2 regions of the Nonomuraea sp. 10N515B genome follow, and region 1 is predicted to be linked to the other one. Evidence: riboswitches for the same ligand, from Rfam matches in the RefSeq annotation. Region 1 holds a riboswitch; the other holds the start of a gene.
What was found. Region 1 has a riboswitch for cobalamin ahead of cobN (cobaltochelatase subunit CobN). Riboswitches for the same ligand answer to the same signal wherever they lie in the genome.
Positions count from the first base shown of each region.

Region 2: another riboswitch for cobalamin. It lies ahead of ACTWQA_RS12700 (ribonucleoside-diphosphate reductase subunit alpha); the one in region 1 lies ahead of cobN (cobaltochelatase subunit CobN).

Region 1 is NZ_JBQQBQ010000031.1:2,588-11,294, reverse strand. It holds gene cobN (cobaltochelatase subunit CobN) at 1-1,884, opposite strand, end outside; cobalamin riboswitch at 1,917-2,096, opposite strand; gene ACTWQA_RS35370 (hypothetical protein) at 2,114-3,106, shown strand; gene ACTWQA_RS35365 (precorrin-8X methylmutase) at 3,103-3,723, shown strand; gene ACTWQA_RS35360 (AAA family ATPase) at 3,724-5,145, opposite strand; gene ACTWQA_RS35355 (cobyrinate a,c-diamide synthase) at 5,180-6,517, opposite strand; gene cobO (cob(I)yrinic acid a,c-diamide adenosyltransferase) at 6,526-7,128, opposite strand; gene ACTWQA_RS35345 (putative cobaltochelatase) at 7,130-8,707, opposite strand, start outside.
Region 2 is NZ_JBQQBQ010000007.1:166,863-175,569, forward strand. It holds gene glmS (glutamine--fructose-6-phosphate transaminase (isomerizing)) at 1-41, shown strand, start outside; gene ACTWQA_RS12690 (SAM-dependent methyltransferase) at 102-893, shown strand; gene ACTWQA_RS12695 (tripartite tricarboxylate transporter substrate-binding protein) at 1,020-1,973, shown strand; cobalamin riboswitch at 1,978-2,173, shown strand; gene ACTWQA_RS12700 (ribonucleoside-diphosphate reductase subunit alpha) at 2,262-4,430, shown strand; gene ACTWQA_RS12705 (ribonucleotide-diphosphate reductase subunit beta) at 4,518-5,513, shown strand; gene ACTWQA_RS12710 (mechanosensitive ion channel family protein) at 5,572-6,609, shown strand; tRNA gene ACTWQA_RS12715 (tRNA-Pro) at 6,835-6,909, shown strand; gene ACTWQA_RS12720 (alpha/beta fold hydrolase) at 7,116-8,375, shown strand; gene ACTWQA_RS12725 (M36 family metallopeptidase) at 8,501-8,707, shown strand, end outside.

The DNA.
Region 1 (8,707 bases):
CTCGCTGTCGTGCGGCCGGTCCGCCAAACCCAGGTCATGGTCGAGCCGGGCGGCCTGGATCAGGGTCCAGATCTGGGCGCGGATGGCGGGCAGCTTGGCCGGATCCATGGCGGCGATGCTGGCGTGCTCGTCGAGCAGCTGCTCAAGTCTGGAAATGTCGCCATAGGTCTCGGCCCGGGCCATCGGCGGCACCAGGTGGTCGACCAGCACCGCGTGCGCCCGCCGCTTGGCCTGTGTGCCCTCACCCGGGTCGTTGACCAGGAACGGGTAGACCAGCGGCAGGTCCCCGATCGCCGCGTCGGTGCCGCACGAGGCCGACATCCCCGCCGACTTGCCCGGCAGCCACTCCAGGTTGCCGTGCTTGCCCACGTGCACCATGGCGTGCGCGCTGAACTCGGCCGACAGCCACCGGTAGGCGGCCAGGTAGTGGTGGCTGGGCGGCAGGTCGGGGTCGTGGTAGATGGCGATCGGATTCTCGCCGAAGCCACGCGGCGGCTGCACCATGACCACGAGGTTGCCGGCGCGCAGGGCGGCCAGGACGATGTCGCCCTCGTGCACGAACAACTCGCCCGGCGGCGGCCCCCAATGCCGCTCCATCTCCTCACGCAGGTCCTCGGGGAGCGTGCGGTACCAAGCGGTGTAGGCCTCTCCCGGGATGCGCACCGGGTTGCCCGCCAGGTGCTCCTCGGTCAGCCAGTCCTGGTCTTGCCCGCCCGCCGCGATGAGCGCGTGGATGAGCGCGTCGCCGTCCTGCTCGGCCACGCCGGGGAAGCCCTCTCCCAGGTCATAGCCCGCCTCGGCCAGGCGCCTGAGCAGGCGTACGGCACTGGCGGGCGTGTCCAGGCCGACCGCGTTGCCGACCCGGGAGTGCTTGGTCGGATAGGCGGAAAGCATGATCACCAGCCGCCGTTCGGCAGGAGGCACGTGCCGGAGCAGGCCATGCCGTACGGCGATGCCGGCCACGCGGGAGGCCCGCTCGGGGTCGGCCACGTAGACGGTCAGCCCGTCCGCGTCGATCTCCTTGAACGAGAACGGCACGGTGATGATGCGCCCGTCGAACTCGGGGATGGCCACCTGGGAGGCGGCGTCCAGGGGCGACAGGCCGTCGTCGTTCTCCGCCCACGCCTGCCTGCTGGTGGTCAGGCAGAGCCCCTGGAGGATCGGCACGTCGAGGTCGGCCAGCGCGCCCACGTCCCAGGCCTCGTCGTCCCCGCCCGCGCCCGCGGTGGCCGGGCGGGAGCCGCCCGCCGCGAGCACGGTGACGACCAGGGCGTCCGCCGCTCTCAGCGTTTCCAGCAGCTCCGGCTCCGCCGTACGGAGAGAGGAGCAGAAGACGGGAAGCGCCCGCCCGCCCGCCTCCTCGACGGCCCGGCACAGCGCCTCGACGAAGCCGGTGTTGCCCGCCATGTGGTGAGCCCGGTAGTACAGGACGCCGATCACCGGACCCGTCCCGGTGGACTCGCGCTCCAGCACGCCCCAGGAGGGCGCGGCCTCGGGCGGGGCGAAGCCGTGGCCGGTCAGCAGCACGGTGTCGGAGAGGAAGGCGTGCAGCTGGGCCAGGTTGTGCGGGCCGCCGTGCGCCAGATAGGCGTGTGCTTCGGCGACCACGCCGCCGGGCACGGTGGACAGCTCCATCAGCTCGGCGTCGGGCGCCTGCTCGCCGCCCAGCACCACGACCGGGCGGGAACCGGACACAAGCGCGTCCAGGCCCTCCTCCCAGGCCCGGCGGCCACCGAGCAGGCGGACCACGACGAGGTCGACGCCCTCCAGGGGGAGATCGCCGGCGGTCAGCCTGGCGGGGTTGCCCAGCCGGTAGCCGGCACCGCTGGCCTTGGCACTGAGCAGGTCGGTGTCCGAAGTGGACAGCAGCAGGACAGTGGGCACGAAGACGTCCTCCCTCGGGGTCCTCGCCCCGGTCGCGGGTGTCACGAAGGCCGGAGTCTCCTGGCTCCCGGATCGCCGCTCACCCCCGGCCTTCCCTCTCGGTGGCCTGCGGTGGGGGCTCGCTCCCCGGTGACAGTGGCGGGACCGCGCCGGATTCACACCGGCTTCCTCCTAGCCTTCGCCTGTGGGCAAGCCTACGGCAGCGGGAATGGGCGTTACCATCCTCAACGTGTCCATATCCGGACGAACACATCCAGACGCCTGTCCGGGGGCGCTCCAGCTGCACCAGGCCGCGGACGGGTTGCTGGCCCGCGTCCGCACCCCGGGCGGTCTGCTCTCCGCCGGGCAGCTGCGCGAGCTGGCGGCGTGCGCGAGCGAGCTGGGCTCGGGTGTGATCGAGCTGACCTCGCGGGCCAACCTGCAGGTGCGCGCGTTGCGGGATCCGGGGGCCTTCGCCGAACGCATCGCCGCGGCCGGGCTGCTGCCTTCGCCGACCCACGAGCGGGTACGCAACATCGTCGCCTCGCCCCTCGTCGACCGAGAGCTGATCATCGACCTCGACCGCGCCCTGTGCGCCCGCCCGCAGCTGGCCGAGCTGCCTGGGCGTTTCCTGTTTGCCATCGGCGAGACGGGGCTGGCCGCCGACGTGGCCCTGGTGGAGGAGCGGCTGCTGCTGGCCGGGCGGGAGACGGCGTTGCCGGGAACGGTGGAGCTGATGCTGGAGGCCGCCGAGGCGTTCCTGCGGCTGCGCTCCGCCGAATGGCGCATCTCCGAGCTGGGGCCCGCCCGCGTCGCCGCCGAGCTCGGCACGGAGCTGGGCGCCGCCCGGCGCGGCAGCCCACCCTCCACCGAACTCGGCCCCCACCAGGCTCTGATCCCGCTCGGCCGCCTGTCCCCACGTCAGCTGCTGGCCCTGGCCGAAGCCGCCGAGGAGGTACGGCTCACGCCATGGCGCACGGTCGTGCTGCCCCGCGTGCCGGAGGATGCCGGATTCATCACCGACCCGAACTCTCCCTGGGCCGGCGTGACCGCGTGCACCGGCCGCCCCGGTTGTGCCAAGTCCCTGGCCGACGTACAGACTGACGCCGCCCGCTGGGTCCATGAGCGTCACACCGACCGCCCCGTGCACTGGGCGGGCTGCGACCGCCTGTGCGGGTTGCCGCCCGGGCCGGTCATCCAGATGGTCGCCACCCCCGGCGGATACGAGGAAAGGCAGAAGTGATCGACTACATCCGCGACGGCGCCGAGATCTACCGGCAGTCGTTCGCCACCATCCGCGCCGAGGCCGACCTGAGCGGGATGCCCCCGGAGGTGGCCCAGGTCGCCGTCCGGATGATCCACGCCTGCGGGATGACCGACCTGACCCGTGACCTGGCCTGGTCACCGAAGGTGGTGACGAACGCCCGCGAGGCCCTGCGTGCGGGGGCGCCGATCCTGTGCGACGCCATGATGGTCGCCTCCGGCGTCACCCGCCGCCGCCTCCCGGCGGACAACGAGATCCTCTGCACGCTGTCAGAGCCCGGCGTCCCGGCCCTCGCCGAACGCCTGGGCACCACCCGCAGCGCCGCCGCGCTGGAGCTGTGGCGCGAGCGGCTGGCCGGCTCGGTGGTGGCCATCGGCAACGCCCCGACCGCGCTCTTCCGGCTCCTGGAGCTGGTCGCCGAGGGGGCGGGACGCCCGGCGGCGGTGCTGGGCCTCCCGGTGGGCTTCATCGGCGCTGCCGAGTCCAAGCAGGCACTGGCCGCTAGCGACCTGGACTACCTGGTCGTGCACGGCCGCCGAGGCGGCAGCGCGATGGCGGTGGCGGCGATCAACGCCATCGCGAGCGAGCAGGAGTGATCACGCGTAGAGGTCGTCGACGGTGACCAGGCGGACGTCACTCGCCGCTTCGGTGCTGAACCCGGCCCCCGAGTAGCACGTCAGAACGGCGTCCCGGGTATCGAACCCCTTGGCCGCGAGCAGGTCCCGCGCCCGCCGGAGCCTCGCCACGTGCTCGACCCCCATGACGCGATCCCACTTGACCTCCCCCAGGGAGAGAACCCGGCGCGGACGCCCGTGATCAGCGGGCGCCAGTACGGCGACGTCGATCTGGATCTGCGTGCGATTGGCCGGATCGGGGACCACGCCGCTTCCCACCTCACCGGCCTCGGCGTCGTTATGCAGGGCGTACTCCCGGCAGAGCACCGCGATATGGGGGCCGACCACCTGTGACAGGAAGCGTGCCCGGCTGCCCCGCCAGACCGTCGCCGCGTCCCCACGTTCCAGGCGGGCCCACTCCCTCGCCATGATCGCCTGGTAGAAGGTGATGAGTGGCTCTACCACCCGGTAGTAGCTGCGATTCGGCCGGAAGAGATCGCGCTCCTTGACCAGGAGATGGCTGTCTTCCAGCACGCGGAGTGGATGGGCGATCTCGTTGGATTTACGGCCGACGTAGCCGGCGATCCCTCCGGATGTTGTGTTGCCCTCGGCGACGGCCGCCAGGACGGAGTGGTAGAGCGACGGGTCACGGATCTCCATCTCCTCCGCCAGCAGGTAGCGGGCCTCTCTGAACAGCGGCGCCTCGGCGTTCAGGACCGTCCTGATCACCCAGTCGTCGAAGTCCTCGGGACCTGCCGGAACATCGCCGCGGACGAACTCCCTCCGGTAGGCGGGAGTCCCGCCGACCACCGCGTGGACCTGCGCCGCCAGTCGGGGATCGCTGATTCCCCAGAAACGGGCGGCCTGGCGGTAGTCGAAGGGCCTGATGGCCATCTCCAGTCCCGCACGCCCGCGGAGCGGTGCCGTGCCCGACAACAACCCGCCCATCACGGACATGGCCGAGCCGCAGAGCAGCACTCGGGCACCGCTGGTAGACCCGGAACCACCGGGGCCCAGCTCCCGCTGGATGATCGAGGGCAGCTCGGGGGAGGCCTTGACCAGATAGGGAAACTCATCGAACACGACAGGAATCGCCCGCTCGCGGACGACGCCGAACAGGTGAGGGATGGCGTCGATCCAGTCGCGAAAGGCCGGGACGGGCGCCCCGGTGAACCTGATCAGCTCATCCGCGAACAGGCGCAGCGCGACCGCCTCGGTGACTTCCAGTGCGGGGAAGTAGATGCCGTCCATACTGCTGGCCAGGGCCTGCAGGAGATAGCTCTTCCCCTGGCGGCGGCGGCCGCTCACCACGCCGAGCCGAGCTCCCGCGCCCGTTTCCGAGGCGAACGAGACCAGGCTCGCCCATTCCCGCTCACGGTCGAAGACGTGCTCTGGTTTACGCATGTGTCGAAGTGTAGTTGACCGAACTGTAGTTGACTCAACTGTAGTTGACTAACCTCTGCGCCAGCTCCGGTCGGCCCGCCCAGTGCAGGTGCAGGTAGGAGGCGGTCACGAGGGCGTCGCCGTAGCCGTCGGTGCCGCCCGCCCAGCGGAACAGCGGCTCCTTCGGCGAGATGATGGTGGTGCGGTGGAACTCGTGTCCGCGGTGCCGCTCGCCCTCACGGGTCAGCAGCGACGTCCCGGAGATCGCCTCCCGGTAGCCGAGGGTCAGCCGGTCCGTCATCCGGGCCACCCCCGGCACCCTGCCGCACATCGGCAGCCCGTCCAGCTCCTTGCACAGGTAGAGCAGCCCGGCGCACTCCGCGGCGATGGGCCCGTCGAAGGCGGCCACCTGCTTGCGCAGCGGCTCGTTGGCGGCGAGCCGGTCGGCGTAGACCTCGGGGAAGCCGCCGCCGATGACGATCGCCGCGGTCCCCTCGGGCAGCCGTTCGTCCCGCAGCGGGTCGAAGACCGCGATCTCCGCGCCCGCCGCGCGCAGCAGCTCGACGTGCTCGGCGTAGCCGAAGGTGAAGGCCGCCCCGCCCGCCACCGCGACGAGCTTCCTGTACGGCTGCGCAACCGCCGCGGGCTCCCACGGCCGTGCGTGCAGTGGGGGAGCCGTGCCGGCCAGCCGTACCAGGGCTTCCAGATCGCACGAGCGGGCCACCAGCTCGCCCAGCCGCCGCACGGCGGCCAGCGCCTCGGACTCGCGCTCGGCCGCGGGGATCAGTCCCAGGTGACGTGACGGGGTAGCCACGGCGTCGTCCCGCCGGATGGCCCCGAGCACCGGCACCTCCCTCAGCGCGGCCCGGCACAGCTCCTCGTGCCGGTCCGACCCCACCCGGTTGAGGATCACCCCGCCCACCCGCACCCGCGGGTCGAAGGTGGAGAAGCCGTGCACGGTCGCGGCGACCGATCGGCTCTGCCGGGCGACGTCCACCACGAGCACCACCGGCGCGTCCAGCAGCCGGGCGATGTGCGCCGTCGAGGCGAAGTCCGATGTGCCCGAGTCCGGCACGGTGTCCGATGTGCCCGAGTCCGGCACGGTGTCGGTCTCGCCCTTGCCGTCGAACAGCCCCATGACGCCCTCGACCACGGCGATGTCGCACCCGCGCGCCCCGTTCAGGAACAGCGGCGTCACCCGCTCCTCGCCGGTCAGCCACGGGTCCAGGTTGCGGCCCGGCCGGCCGGCGGCCAGAGCGTGGTAGCCGGGGTCGATGTAGTCGGGCCCTACCTTGTGCGGCGATACCTGCATCCCGCGCGCCCGCAGCGCCGCCATGAGCCCCGTCGCCACCGTCGTCTTGCCGCTGCCGGACGCGGGAGCGGCGATGACCAGGCGCGGAACTACCACTCGATGCCCTTCTGGCCCTTCTGCCCGGCGTCCATCGGGTGGCGTACCTTGCCCATCTCGGTCACGAGGTCGGCTGCCTCGATCAGTCGCTCCGGCGCGTCCCGTCCGGTGATCACCACGTGCTGGTTGCCCGGCCTGGACAGCAGCGCCGCCAGCACGTCGTCCAGGTCCAGCCAGCCCCACTTCAGCGGGTAGGTGAACTCGTCCAGCACGTAGAAGCGGTAGGTCTCGGCGGCCAGATCGCGCTTGATCTGCTCCCAGCCCTCGCGAGCGTCCCGCGCGTGGTCCTCCTCGGTCCCCGGCCGCTGGATCCATGACCAGCCCTCGCCCATCTTGTGCCAGGTGACCGGCCCGCCCTCGTCGCCGGCGCCGAGGACCTTCAGCGCCCGTTCCTCACCGATGCGCCACTTGGCCGACTTGACGAATTGGAATACGCCGATCGGCCAGCCCTGGTTCCAGGCGCGCAGGGCCATGCCGAACGCCGCCGTCGACTTGCCCTTGCCCGGCCCGGTGTGGACCATCAGCAATGGCCTGGATCTGCGTTGCCGTGTGGTCAGCCCGTCGTCGGGCACGTGCTCCGGCTTGCCCTGAGGCATCTCAACCCACCTTTCGATAGTCGCGTACCACCGAGCCCAGCTCGCCCAGCGAATCGAGCGGCAGCAGCGCGGCGCCGAGCCTGGCGGCCAGCCGTACGGCCAGCCCCAGCCGCACCGGGCCGCCCTCGCAGTCCACGACCACGCTCGCCGTGCCGCGCAGCAGATCGGCGGCCCGGTCCACGTCGCCACCCGCCGTGGCGCGCCCGTCGGTCACCAGCACCAGCAGCGGGCGCCGGGCCGGATCGCGCAGCCGCTCCACCCGCAGCACCTCGGCCGCCGTGACCAGCCCGGCCGCCAGCGGCGTACGCCCGCCGGTCGGCAGCGAACGCAGCCTGGCCGCACCCGCCTCGACCGAGGAGGTCGGCGGGAGCGTCACGCCGGCACTGTCGCCGCGGAAGGTGACCAGGCCGACCTTGTCCCTGCGCTGGTAGGCGTCGAGCAGCAGGCTCAGCACCGCCGTCTTGACCGCGGTCATCCGCCTGCGCGCGGCCATCGAGCCGCTCGCGTCGACGACGAAGAGCACCAGGTTGCCCTCGCGGCCCTCGCGGACGACCTCGCGCAGGTCCTCGGGACGCAGCCGCAGCCCCGCCCCGGTTCTGCCCCGCTGTCGCTGGTGAGGGGCGGCGGCCAGCAGGGTGGCGGTCAGATGCAGGTCGCGCAGGCGGCCTTCCGGCTGCCGAGAGCCGGCGGCCCGGCCGCGCGGGGTGCGCGAGCGCGAGCGCCGTCCCGCCGCACCCTCGCCGACGCCGGGCACCTCCAGACGAGGCACACGGTACGGCGCCGCCATGGCAGCCACCTGCCCCGCGCCGGGATCGGGCTGCCCAGTGCCGGTGTCTGGCTCGACCGCACCCGCGTCGGGCTCCGGCCGGTCCGTCCCGTTCCGAACCTCGCGCTCTGCCGTCCTCTCGTCGCGAGGTGTGCCAGCCGCCGGATCCTGCCAACCGCCGTCACCATCCGCACCGGACCCGGCATCCGGCTCAGGTCCCGAAATTTCGGGGTCCGCGCCACCGCCAGGCGGCGGCTCGTCATCGTCGTCGCCCGAGGTCTCGTCCAGCAACCGGTCCAGCAAATCCTCATCCAGCCCCGGCGCGTCGAACGGATCACGCCGCCGTCGATGGGGCAACGCCAGCCGCGCCGCCGCCCGCACGTCCTCGGTCGTCACGCGGTCCCGCCCGTGCCAGGCGGCATGCGCGATGGCCGCGTTGGCCGTCACCAGATCCGCCCGCAGGCCGTCCACCTCGAACGCCGCGCACACCGTGGAGATCTGCCGCAACCTGGCATCAGGCAGCCGCACCTCGGGGAGCCGCGCCCTGGCACGGGCGATCCGCCCGGCCAGCTCGGACTCCGCCGGCCTCCACCGGTCGGCGAAGGCCTCCGGGTCCGCGTCGAAAGCGAGCCTGCGCCGGATCACCTCGGCCCGCTCCTGCGGATCCCGCGACGCCCGCACCTCGACCGTCAGGCCGAAGCGGTCCAGGAGCTGGGGCCGCAGCTCGCCCTCCTCCGGATTCATGGTGCCGACCAGCAGGAAGCGTGCCGCGTGCCGTACCGACACCGACTCCCGCTCGACATAGCAGGTGCC
Region 2 (8,707 bases), on a different contig from region 1:
ACAAGCCACGCAATCTTGCGAAGAGCGTAACTGTCGAGTAATCGGCTCTAATTCAGCCGCAAACCTCGTTATTCCGCTGCGAACGACATAAATTCAGTGGTGTGCGGCCGTTCGACCAACACAGGCCCAATCCCGCACGCATGTACGACTACATGCTCGGCGGGTCGGCCAACTACGCGGTCGACCGGGAGGCCATTGAGCAGCTCGCGGAGCTGATCCCGGAGGCGGTCCCGCTGGCCCGCGCCAACCGGGCCTTCCTGCAGCGTGCCGTTCGGTACGTGGCCGCCGCCGGGGTACGCCAGTTCCTCGACCTGGGCAGCGGGCTGCCGACCCAGGGCAGCGCGCACGAGGTCGCACCCGCGGCCCAGGTCGTCTACGTCGACCGCGACCCGGTGGTCGCCACGCACGCCAAGGCCCTGCTCGCGGAGCTCGCCGAAGCACGAGCTCCGCGAGCTCCGGGCAGGGCCGTCGTGGTCGAGGCCGACCTGCTGGACCCCGACGACGTGCTGGCCCAGGCCGGGCGGTTCCTCGACCTGGCCGAGCCGGTCGGGGTGCTGCTGGTGTCGATCCTGCACTTCCTGCCCGACTCCGCGCAGCCGCAGCGGGCGGTGGCCGCGCTGCGCGAGCGGATGCCCCCCGGCAGCCATCTCGTGATCACCCACGCCACCACCCGAGGACGGCTGGAGGAGGAGCGGGCGCAGGGCCCGGCGGCGAGTGGCGGCGATCGTACGCCCGCCGAGATCCGCGCGTTCTTCGGCGATTTCGTACTGGAGCCGCCGGGGCTGGTGCAAGCCGTCGACTGGCGTCCTGACCGGCCCAAACTGGTGGGGGACTGGTCGTTGCCGTCGTCACTGATGGCGGGCGTGGCGAAAAAGGTAGCAGCGAAAAAGTAGCTGTTTGACCGAATAAATCCTGCTATTTCGGCATCTGTCTTTGGCGTGATCTCAACACGTACGTGTGCATCTCTCTGTAATGGGTGAATAACTTAGGGTAAGGAGGGTCGGGCGAAGGAGAGGCACATGCGCCGTCGGCGGTTCGTCGCATGGGGGCTGGGCGTGGCCGCGATCGCGGCCGGCTGCGGGACCGGGCACGTCCCCGGCGGCGGCGGCGGGGCGGGCCGGCGGGCCGAGTTCTCGATCAACCCGGGCGGGCGCCGCTGGGACCGGGTCGGGCAGGCGTTCGCCGGCGCGGCCCGCACCTCCGGGTACGAGACCGGCACCGGGACGAGGGTCACCGTGACCGGCCTGCCCGCGCTGGCCGCCGCCGAGTTGAACAATGCCGAGACGCTGCTCGACACCTCCACGCCGCTGTCCAGGCTGGCCGGCGACGTGGAGGTCGTGGTCGTGCCCGCGAACTCCCGCTTCAAGGACTTCGCCGACTTCGGCGCCCACCTGCTGGCCTGGCCGGGTCAGACGCCGCTGGCGGGCGGGCCGGAGGGGGCGCCCGACCACCTGCTGTTCGGACTGATCGCCAAGGGGCTCGGCGCGGACACCAGGCAGGTCGACTACACCGGCTATCCCAGCAGCCAGGAGGCCATGATCGCGCTGCTGTCCGGCAAGGCCGCGGCCGCCGCCGGGCTGCTCCCGGACTGGCGTGGGAGCATCGGCCAGGGCCGGGTGCGGGCGCTGGCGGTCTCCTCCGCCGTCCGGGTGCCCGACTTCGACGTGCCGACGTTGCTGGAGTCCGGCGTACGCGTGGACTTCGCCGACTGGACGGCCGCCTTCGGGCCCGACGACATGCCGGAGGAGAGCCGCGCATCGGCCATTCGCATGTGCGAGGACGTCACCGCCTCGCCCGGCTGGCGGGCCGCCTGCCGGGCAGCCGGCTGGATCTCGATCCCGCTCAGCGGCGACGACTTCGCGCGATGGCTCGGCTCCGAGGTGGAGCGCACCCGCGCCGTCCTGCGGGACTTCGGCCTCGTGGACGCGACCAAAGCCACAACATGCTGGGGTAGTTGCGGGAACGGCCACTAGATGTAGGATCCTGATCGTCGCTGGTTCGCCTCCCCGGAGGCGAAGCAAAAGGGAACCCGGTGCGATTCCGGGGCTGCCCCGCAGCGGTGAGCGGGAACGACCGCCGTCATGAGCACTGGAGCGATCTGGGAAGCGACGGCCATTAGGAGCCTTTGAGCGCGCCCGCGAGCCCGAAGACCTGCCAGTGGCGTGCAGTGTCCATGGCCTCGAGGGAGGGCCGCGGAGCGACGGGGACCCGCCGTGCTCTCGCGCTGCCCTCACGGGGATGAGCTCGCGAGGAGAGAGCACGTGACGCAGGTCATTGAGATCGACCGCCGGCTGGCCATCGAGGAGGCCGCGGCCCGGGTGATCACCGACCCGGCCAACTCCAGGGTCGCCGCCCGGCTGCTGGCCGAGGAGATCGCCGACGAGGCGGCCGGGCACGGGGTGCGGACGTTCTCCGAGTCCATCGCCGCCACCCACGCGGCCGGGCTGATCCAGGACGGGCTGGCCACGTTCGTCGCCACGCACGCCGCCGAGCTGGACGCGCTGATCTCGGAGGAGGCCGACGGCCGGTTCGAGTACTTCGGCCTGCGCACCGTTTACGACCGCTACCTGCTGCGCCACCCCGAGACGCGGGCCGTGCTCGAGCGGCCGCAACACTTCTTTCTGCGCGTGGCCTGCGGGCTGTCGGAGACGGTGGGGGAGGCCGCCGAGCTCTATGCCCTGATGTCCACGCTGTCCTACCTGCCCAGCTCGCCCACATTGTTCAACTCCGGCGCCCGACGGCCGCAGCTGTCGTCGTGTTTCCTGCTCGACTCGCCGCGCGACGAGCTGGAGTCGATCTACGACCGGTACGGCCAGGTGGCGCGGCTGTCGAAGTACGCCGGCGGCATCGGCATCTCCTGGACCCGGGTGCGCTCGCGCGGCTCCCTGATCAGGGGCACGAACGGCCACTCCAACGGCATCGTCCCGTGGCTGCGTACCCTCGACTCCTCGGTCGCGGCGGTCAACCAGGGCGGCCGGCGCAAGGGCGCGGCCTGCGTCTACCTGGAGACCTGGCACGCCGACATCGAGGAGTTCCTGGAGCTGCGCGACAACACCGGCGAGGACGCGCGCCGCACCCACAACCTCAACCTGGCCAACTGGGTGCCCGACGAGTTCATGCGCCGGGTGGAGGCCGATGAGGTCTGGTCGTTGTTCGACCCGAAGGAGGTGCCCGACCTCACGGACCTGTACGGGGAGGCGTTCACGGCCGCGTACCGGGCGTACGAGGCCGCCGGGCGATATGTCCGGCAGATCCCTGCCCGCACCCTGTACGGCCGCATGATGCGCACCCTCGCCCAGACCGGCAACGGCTGGATGACGTTCAAGGACGCCGCCAACCGCACCTCCAACCAGACCGCCCGCCCCGAGAACGTCATCCACCTGTCGAACCTGTGCACCGAGATCCTCGAGGTCACCAGCGACGGCGAGACCGCCGTGTGCAACCTCGGCTCGATCAACCTGGCGGCCCACCTGACCGCCGGGGACATGGACTGGGAGCGGCTGCGCCGCACCGTCCGCACCGCGGTGCGCTTCCTTGACCGCACCATCGACCTGGGCTTCTACCCGACGCCCGAGGCCGAGGCGGCCAACAAGCGGTGGCGGCCGATCGGCCTCGGCGTGATGGGCCTGGCCGATGTCTACTTCACCCTGCGGCTGCCGTTCGACTCCCCGCAGGCCCTCGCCCTGTCCACGCGGATCGCCGAGGAGATCGCGCTGGCCGCGTACGACACCTCGGCCGACCTGGCCGCCGAGCGCGGCAGGCACCCGTCGTACGCCGACACCCGGGCGGCCGGGGGAGTCCTGCACCCGGACCACTACGTGGCGAGCACGCCGCCCTGGGACGCCCTGCGTCAGAAGATCGCGATCAACGGCCTCCGCAACTCCCTCATGATCGCCATCGCGCCGACCGCCACGATCGCCTCCATCGCCGGCTGCTACGAGTGCATCGAGCCGCAGGTGTCCAACGTGTTCAAGCGCGAGACCCTGTCCGGGGAGTTCCTCCAGGTCAACCGCTACCTGGTGGCCGACCTGCAGGCACGAGGGCTGTGGACGCAGCAGCTGCGGGACGCGATCAAGCGCGCCGACGGCTCGATCCAGGACGTCCCCGGCATCCCCGAGGACCTGAAGTCGCTCTACCGGACCGCCTGGGAGCTGCCGCAGAAGGCGCTGATCGACCTGGCGGCGGCGCGGCAGCCGTACATCGACCAGTCGCAGTCGCTCAACCTCTTCATGGCCAGCCCGACCATCGGCAAGCTCTCCTCGATGTACGCCTACGCCTGGAAAAAGGGCCTGAAGACCACCTATTACCTGCGCTCGCGCCCCGCGACCCGCATCGCCCAGACCACGGTGGCCGCCTCCGCTCCGGAGGCCGTGGTGGAGGCCGTCGCGTGCTCACTGGAGAACCCAGAGGTCTGCGAAGCCTGCCAGTGATCCGGTGACCGCTTCACCGAAGAACGCGGCCAACGATGCGCTCGTCACGGCGCGCACCCCGTGAAGAAATGTTTTGAGGAGAAAACGTTGCTGCTCGACCCCGGCATGGACCTCACACTCCGCCCGATGCGCTATCCGGACTTCTACGAGCGCTACCGCGCCGCCATCCGGAACACGTGGACGGTGGAGGAGGTGGACCTGCACTCCGACCTCGCCGACCTGACGAAGATGACGCAGCAGGAGCGGCACCTCATCAACCGCCTGGTCGCCTTCTTCGCCACCGGCGACTCCATCGTGGCCAACAACTTGGTGCTCAACCTCTACCAGCACGTCAACGCCCCCGAGGCCCGCCTCTATCTCAGCAGGCAACTGTTCGAGGAAGCCGTCCACGTGCAGTTTTACCTGACCCTGCTCGACACCTACCTCCCCGACCCCGACGAGCGGGTGAAGGCGTTCGCCGCCATCGAGCACATCCCGGCGATCCGCGACAAGGCGGAATTCTGCTTCAAGTGGATCGACTCCATCAACGGCCTGGAGCGCCTGGAAACCGCTGCCGAGCGCCGTCGATTCCTCCTCAACCTCATCTGCTTCGCCGCCTGCATCGAGGGCCTGTTCTTCTACGGCGCCTTCGCCTACGTGTACTGGTTCCGCTCCCGAGGCCTCCTCGGGGGCCTGGCCACCGGCACGAACTGGGTGTTCAGGGACGAGTCCATGCACATGGAGTTCGCCTTCAGCGTGGTGGACACGGTCCGGGCCGAAGAGCCGTCGTTGTTCGACGACGAGCTGGGCAAGCAGGTCACCGCCATGCTGGAGGAGGCCGTGGCGGCCGAGCTGGCCTTCGCCGAGGACCTGTGCGGCGACGGCATGGCCGGCATGAGCGTGGACCAGATGCGCCAATACCTGGAGTACGTCGCCGACCAGCGCCTGGCCAGGCTGGGCCTGCCCCGCCACTACGGCTCCGCCAACCCCTTCGCCTTCATGGAGCTGCAGGACGTCCAGGAGCTGGCCAACTTCTTCGAACGGCGTGTCTCCGCTTACCAAGTGGCGGTTGAGGGCAATGTGACCTTTGATGAGACGTTTTAAGACAAAGGGGGCATTCAGCGTGCAGTCTCCGTCGGACTGGCCCATTCTCGTAATCTCGGTGATCGGGGCGATCATCCTGGTCGAGGCGGTCCGCCGGACGCTGAACAGGATCGGGCGTAAATTCGCGCTCGCCCGGCATCTGGTGGAGCACTGCACGTGGCCCGCGTTCACGGTGGCCGCCGTCCTGGCGTTCAACCTGGTGTTCGGCCCCGGCATGTTCGGCGACTCGCCGTCCGAGCGGAGCCTCGCCGGCACGGTCGAGCGGGTGCTCGGCCTCGTCTCGATCGCCGCGATCACCTGGCTGATCGTGCAGGCCACGTACGCGCTGACGGACGTCATCCTCGACCGGCTGGTGCAGGTCGAGGGCGAGCGCAACCGCCGGGCGCGGCGGATCATGACCCAGATCGCGCTGGTCCGCCGGGTCGCCGGCGCGATCATCATCGTGGTCGCGGTCGGCGCGATGCTCTTCTCCTTCCCGCAGGTGCGGGCCCTCGGCGCCGGCCTGCTCGCCTCGGCCGGCATCGCGGGCGCCATCGTCGGCATCGCCGCGCAGCCCACCATCGGCAACATGCTCGCCGGCCTCCAACTCGCCTTCAGCGACGCGCTCCGCCTCGACGACGTCGTCGTGGTGGAGGATGAATGGGGCAGGGTCGAGGAGCTCACCCTCACGTACGTCGTGCTGCGCCTGTGGGACGAGCGCCGGCTCGTCCTGCCGGTCAGCTATTTCACCCAGACCCCGTTCGAGAACTGGACCCGGCACGGCAGCCGCGTCCTCGCCGTCGTGTTCCTGCGCGTGGACTGGTCGGTGCCGGTGAAAAAGCTCCGCGAGGCCCTGTACAAGTTCTTGCAGGGCAACCCGCTGTGGGACCAGAAGGACTGGACGCTCCAGGTCACCGATGTGCTGCCCAACGGACTGGTCGAGCTCCGCGCCCTCATGAGCGCCGCCGACTCGCCGTCCTCCTGGGACCTCAAGTGCGACGTACGAGAATTCCTCGTCGACTACGTCAGGGACAACTTCCCGGAATCCCTGCCCCGCTTCCGCGTCGAATCCCCGGAGACCAGGGTCGGTTTGCCCTGGGAACACGCGGAGAAATAAATGGGTGGCCCGCGCGCCGATCACCGGTTTACCGTAGTAACCGTCCACCCAAGAAGAGCAAGCGGAGGAAGGCGGCGAAGAATGCGCGACCTGAGCACTTCCCGGCCGCTCGCGGTCTGCCCCGAGCCGCCGCCGCGCAGGTTTTCCGGATAGTCCCCGAGGACTACCAGGAAAGCCGTCTCGACCATATCCGAGGCGGCTCTTTTCATGCACGACATCACATATCCGAGTGTGGGGTAGCGTGGTCGCCCGCCTGCCTTGGGAGCAGGAGCATCGCAGGTTCGAATCCTGCCACTCGGACGACGGCCCTGAAAGAAAAGGGCCGCGGGCCACGGCCTGGCCGACGGGAATGGCGCCCCCCGGCCGGACCACGCCCTCGCCCCGGGCGCGGCCCACGCCAGCCAAGCCCGGGGCCCAGTCGCTGCCTGCACTGGAACGCACGCCACCTGTGGCACGCCTTACGCAAGCATGAGAAGTGGGGGCGGTGCGTGCACTAGCGTCCCCTTATGGCTACTTTCGCCAGGCTGACCGGACGGGCGGTGGCGGGCGCCGGAGTGCTGGCGCTGTCGCCGGTCCTGGGGCTGGCCACGCTGGCCGGGATGGCGATGGTGGGCGCGGAGCCGACGGCGTTCGCGGTGACGGGCCTGGCGGTGTTCGCGTCGGTGTTCTTTCTGGGCCTGCTGCTGTGCGTGCCGAGGCCGAGGGTGGCGTGGGGGCGATGGTTACGCGCGGTCTTGATCCTCGGGGTGGAGGCGACGGTGGTCTGGCACGTCAGTGTGGCCACCTTGCGCCCGGCTCCGTCTCATGCTTCACCGGCGCCGGTGGCCGGGCAGCGCGAGTGGCGGCTGCCGACGGGCTCGGTGCTGGCGTACGCGCGGCTCGCGCCGAAGCGGGTCACCCGGCCCGACCCCGTGGTGTTCCTGCATGGCGGCCCGGGCGTGGCCGATCTGGCGGCGTCCTCGGCGTTCTTCGGGAAGCTGGCGGCAGACGGCTACCAGGTGTACGTCTATGACCAGCTCGGGGCCGGGCGCTCGGCGCGGCTGCGGGACCCTGGGGGGTACGGCCTGACGCGCGACGTGGCGGATCTGGAGGCCATCCGCCAGGCGGTGGGCGCCGAGCGGCTGAACCTGATCGCCCAGGATTATGGGGCCCAGCTCGCGGCCGCCTACCTGACTGCGCACCCGGACCGCGTCGCGAGGGCGGTGCTCTCCTCCCCGGCCGGACTCTCCCCTGCCGGACCGTCCCGGGGAGCGCCCGCCTGGCAGCCCCAAGGGCGAGAGGCGGACGGGAAGGTCGAGGTGGCGGCGGTGTTCGGACGCGACGGGACACCGGACCCGCGCCTGCTCGCCGTCTCCACGCTGTTGCGGGTGGACCCGCGGGCGGCACACGCGTTCGCGGGCGACCGGGAACTGGACGCCTACCTCGACCTCGTCCGCGAGGGAGCCCCGCATCCGTGCCCCGCGGCCGCACCCGGTTCTGGTGGGTATGTCGGCCTGACCGGGCGGGCCGCGCCGGGCTCGCTCCGGCCGAGCCTGGCGATGGTGACGGTGCCCGTGCTGATCGTCAAGGGCCAGTGCGATGAGCAGAGCTGGGCGTCGGCCATGGAGTTCCGGCGGGCGCTGCCCTCGGCCAGGCTCGCCTACCTCGGCGGCGGCACGTATCAGAGCGAGGCGTATCTCGGGCTGCTGCGGGCGTTTCTGTCCGGCCGTGCGGTGCCCGCCTACGAGGGCCAAGACCCGCCCCCTGGCTACCGAGGCCCCGCCTGACCAAGTCCTATACTCATCCGCTTCTCGGCGGCCGACGCGTGGCATGGACGCCGAAGCCGCCGCTCGCCCGCAGGCCGCGGCTGGTCGACGGCGCAGTCCCTTGGCGCCATAGTACGAGAGTGTTGATGTTCACCCCCCGGCACCGCCGGACCACCGCCTGCCTCACTGTCGCTACCGCCGCCGCGCTGCTCGTCCCCGGCACCGCCCACGCCGGCACCGACCCCACCGCGACGGTCTTCTACCCCAACCCGGTCCAGACCCTCGGCAACCAGTTACTGACGGACGACAAGGACCGCGACAGCGCGGCCTTCGCCCTCGCCTACCGCACCGTC